Regions from separate parts of the Streptomyces sp. NBC_00669 genome, predicted to be linked through region 1. Evidence: riboswitches for the same ligand, from Rfam matches in the RefSeq annotation. Region 1 holds a riboswitch; the other holds the start of a gene.
The links. Region 1 has a riboswitch for cyclic di-AMP ahead of OG896_RS22080 (M23 family metallopeptidase). Riboswitches for the same ligand answer to the same signal wherever they lie in the genome.

Region 1 (2,193 bases):
CGTGCAGGTGCTGGACGCGGCGATCCGCGGCATCCCCGCCGAACGCCTCCTCGCCGACGCCCTCGACGGCCCCGGCACTCCGCTGCCCGCGCCGCGCCGGCCCCGGCCGAGGGCCGAGGCAGAGGCCGAGGCCGAGGCCGAGGCCGAGGCGGAAGCAGAGGGCTGAGTGGCGGTCAGCCGCCGTTGACCAGGCGGATGTAGCGCACCCAGTCCCAGTTCGGGCCCGGGTCGGTGTGGTCGGTGCCCGGCACCTCGACATGGCCGATGATGTGCTGACGGTCCTTCGGGATGCCGTACTTGTCGCAGATCTCGGCGGTGAGGGCGGCGGAGGAGTGGTACATCGCGTCGGTGAACCAGGACGCGTCGTCGACCCAGCCCTCGTGCTCGATGCCGATGCTGCGGGTGTTGTAGTCCCAGTTGCCGGCGTGCCAGGCCACGTCATGCTCGCGGACGCACTGGTCGATGGCGCCGTCGGCCGAGCGCACCACGTAGTGCGCCGTGGCGGCGTGGGCGGGGTCCTGGAAGAGGGTGATGGTGTCGGCGAAGGTCTCCTGGGTGACGTGGATGACGACCATGTCGATCGCGTAGGTGGAAGGGCGGTTGGACGCCGTGTAGTTGGCGGTGCTGGCCGGAGCCCAGGTGGCGCCGGGGTAGTCGACGGTGGCGGCCGCCGCGGCACGGCCGCTGCCGGTCCACAGCTCGCCGGCGAACGCGGCGCCCGCGGCGGCGCCCAGCGCGAGGCCGCCGCGCAGCAAGGACCGTCGGGTGTGGGGGAGTCGGGGGCTGCTGGGGCGTTCCATGGCGGGCTCCCTGAGAGGTCGCGAGGTGGTCGGGTCCATGACAAGAACATCGGGCTCGCCCATCGTGGGGCCCGGGTCCTTGGCCTGCCAAGCGGTTCGCGCAATGGCAGAGGTCCACGCCATTGGCGGACCTGCCGCACGGCCCCGCGCAGCCGCCTGCGCGCCGAGTTCGCACACTCACGCAAAGTAATCACACTGGTCCCCGTTCGGATAACGACTGATGCACGCTCACATCACCGCCCGGCCACATCGCCTGACCGATTTGCCTACTCTGCCTATACCCTGCGCATTTTGTTCCCATGCCCAACTCTCCGATTCGGCTTGGAAAACGCCTCCGGCTCTATTAACGTTCGATAACGCAGCGCGGTCGTCACCGCCGCCGCCAGGACGGCGGACCGCGCGCTTGCCGAATCCCGTCCGCGGGAACCGGGGACCCGTGAAAATGGGGTGAATCGGGCAGCAGTCAGGCCCGTAGGAGACCTTCTTCCTCCGAACCCGTCAGCTAACCCGGTAGGCGAGAGGGAAGGAAAGGAGAGCGCCCGTCGTGGCGTCCGACCAGCTTGCCTACGCCCCCGCCCGGCCTGACGGCGACATCGCCGGCCAGGAGCGGGAAGACTTCCGACTTCCGCGTCAACGGGCCAACGCCCTTGCCGCCAACGGCACTTCCGGCGTCCCGGCTCCCGCGTTCGCCGCGTTCGCCGGTGCCGGAGCGGCGGGCCTGGCCCCCGCGCCGGCCGTCGAGCCCGCCGGGCGCCCCGCGCCGTACCCGCTGCCGGACGCCGGCCCCGGTGGCGCCGCGCTCGCCGGCCTGCCGACGTACGACCCGACGGCGCTGACCGCGCCCCCGGCCCCGGCGCCTTCGTCGGCCCCGGCGCCGGCGTCCGCGCCGGCCCCCGCTCCGGCCGAGCCGATCGCCCCCGCTCCCGCGCAGGCCGAGGCAACGACCCTGCTGCCGCAGCCCGTTGCCGAACCCGAGATCGCCGACACCACCGAGACCGGCCGGACCGGCGAGGCCGGGGCCGCCCCCGCCGACCCCGGCGAGGCGCTGTGCGCCCGCATCCTCGGCCAGGTCGCCGCCCAGCGCGAGGCCACCGCCCGCGCCGAGCGCGAGGCGGTCGAGAAGGCGGCGGCCGAGCAGGCCGCCCGCGAGGCCGCCGAGCGCAAGGTGCGCGAGCAGGTCGCCGCGGCGAAGGCCGCGGCCGAGGAGAAGGCCCGCGAGGAAGCCGCCGCGGCGGCCCGCGCCGAGGCCGAGCGCCTCGCCCGGCTGGCCGCCTCCTACATCAAGCCGGTCGCCTGCGCCGCGCTCGGCGCGGGTTTCGGCGAGACCGACCCCTGGGCCAACCTGCACAACGGGCAGGACTTCACCGCGCCGACCGGCACCCCCGTGCACGCC
Region 2 (2,193 bases), 4.0 Mb from region 1:
TACGGCGCACGCATGGCCCTGTTCATCCTCGGCACCTTCTACCTCGCCATGGCCGTCGCGGGATACGTCGTCGAACTCCTCTTCGGCGGCCTCGGCCTGATCCCCGACCAGGCCGACGCGAAGATCCCCACGCAGGGCGTCAGATGGAACTACACCTCCTTCCTCAACATCGCCTTCCTCGTCCTGGCCGCCGCCCTCCTGGTGCGCTTCTTCCGGACCGGCGGCGCCGGGATGCTCCGCATGATGGGCGGCGCCCCCGACGCCGATGACGCCGAGCACGCGGATCACGCCGGGCACGGGTGACGGGGAAGGCGCTCAGAGCGGTCCGGGCACCCTGCCCGGGTGGGTGCGCGCGTCCGGCCCCGCCTCGCCGGGCTACTGGGGGGCCGACTGCCCGCGGCACGCCGCCGTCGGCGACACCGGCCGTACCCTCACCGGCATTGCGGCCCTCCTCGCCGTGGCCGTGGCCGGGGGAGCGACGGCGGCCTGGCGGGTGTCCCGCGGGTGGGGCCGGGCCACGGCGATGTGACGAGGCGTCAGCGGGTGGAGCCGTAGGGGCGCGGCGGGCAGGGGCGGGCGCGTGGTTCGGGGCCGGGCGCGGACCTGAGCGCGGACCTGGGCTCGGACGGAGCCTCGCGCCGCCGTGGAGGGGGCCCGGGGCCCGGCCCGCGTCGACCGTCGGGGGCGCGGTGCGCGTGCGGTCGAGTGCCCGGCCGCCGGGCGGCGTCAGTTCACCCGTCCGTACCAGACGCCGCTGGTCCAGATGTGTTCGAGCCGGACCGTGCTGCCGGTCTTCGGCGCGTGCCAGATGTTGCCGTCGCCCGCGTAGATCCCCACGTGGTAGACCGATGCGCCGGACGAGCCGCTGTGGAAGAAGACCAGGTCGCCCGCCCGGCGGGAACCCGCCGAGATGTGCGTGGTGCGGTTGTACTGGGCGGCGGCGGTGCGCGGCAGTTGCTCGCCCGCCTGCTTGAACGAGTACAGCGTCAGCCCCGAGCAGTCGAAGCGGTACGGCCCGGTGGCCCCCCACTGGTAGGGCGAGCCCTTCTTCGACGCGGCGATGCTCAGCGCCCTGGCGGCCATGGTGGCGGCGTCGGCCCGCTGGGCGTTGCCCGGCAGCAGGATCGGGACGGCGACGGCCGCTGCGGTGAGCAGAGAGGCGGCTCCGAGCCGCGAGAGCCGGGAAGTGGCCGGCCGAAAGCAGATGCGGTTGGGCGTGCACATGCGCGACCCTTCGTCATCAGCCTGCGAAGGATGACCTGTCGGGTTCGGGCTGGCGAAGATGCCCGGCCGCATGCAAGCGGCTTCACCCCAAGGGTGCTCCGGCGCCCGCCGGAGACCGGTGGGCGCCGGAGCGACCCGTCGTGCTGGGTCCTCCGCTCCTGCCGTTGCACTCGTGTCGACCTGGCATCCGCGCGTCGGCAGGACTGGGCATCCGCACGGACCGCCCCGCCACGGCGGCGGGGGCTTGTCGTCACCACGGATGGTTACGCACACGACGGGGCGGCGCCGGGACAGAAACGCGCGATGTGACCTTCATCACATTGCATCCAGCCGGGTGAACCGCCGCCCCCGCGAGCCGCTCGCGTACCCCCGCCGTACCCCCTGAACTGCGCCGACCGGTACCGGCGAAGTCGCAGTCCAGCCGACACGCGCAATCGCGCACCCGTTTGCCACGAGAACTTCCGATACGCCAATGGGCTGATGAGACCGGCGGTCGTGTCGCGGAAAACGGTGACACGCGGTGACGGCGGGCGGGTTCGGCCGGGTGCGCGCGACCGCGCCTCCGCGGTGCCGCCTCCTCCGTGGCGCCGCCGAGGGTGCGGCCCGACCACGCGTCGCCGACGGTGCGGCCCGACCACCCGCCGCCGACGGTGCCATGCCGACCACGCGCCGCTGACGGCGCGCTGCCGCGGTCTACGCCGACGGGTCGCCGCTGCCCCCCGGGTCCGCCGCCGGCTCGGGCGCCACCGCGACCCGCGCGGCCCGCCGCTCCCCGTCCAGTACCCGCAGGGCGCGGCCGAGGGTGGCGTGGTGCAGGTCCGTCTCGCCGCGCAGGTGCATCACCGTGAGCGCGTCCCGCATCGCCAACGCCCGGCTGACGAGTGCCTGCGCGGCCCGGAGCGCCGAGTAGGTGTCAGTGGTGCGGGAGGGGTTGATCCGGCCGAGCAGGTCGACCAGTTCCAGGTAGCA

Region 2: it holds a riboswitch for cyclic di-AMP, as region 1 does, so the genes downstream of both, OG896_RS38755 (C40 family peptidase) here and OG896_RS22080 (M23 family metallopeptidase) in region 1, are expected to answer to the same signal.

Annotation. Positions count from the first base shown of each region.
Region 1 is NZ_CP109018.1:5,258,997-5,261,189, forward strand. It holds gene OG896_RS22070 ((Fe-S)-binding protein) at 1-166, shown strand, start outside; gene OG896_RS22075 (N-acetylmuramoyl-L-alanine amidase) at 174-800, opposite strand; cyclic di-AMP (ydaO/yuaA leader) riboswitch at 1,195-1,332, shown strand; gene OG896_RS22080 (M23 family metallopeptidase) at 1,345-2,193, shown strand, end outside.
Region 2 is NZ_CP109018.1:9,245,235-9,247,427, forward strand. It holds gene OG896_RS38745 (permease) at 1-303, shown strand, start outside; gene OG896_RS38750 (hypothetical protein) at 347-529, shown strand; gene OG896_RS38755 (C40 family peptidase) at 727-1,224, opposite strand; cyclic di-AMP (ydaO/yuaA leader) riboswitch at 1,228-1,359, opposite strand; gene OG896_RS38760 (hypothetical protein) at 1,918-2,193, opposite strand, start outside.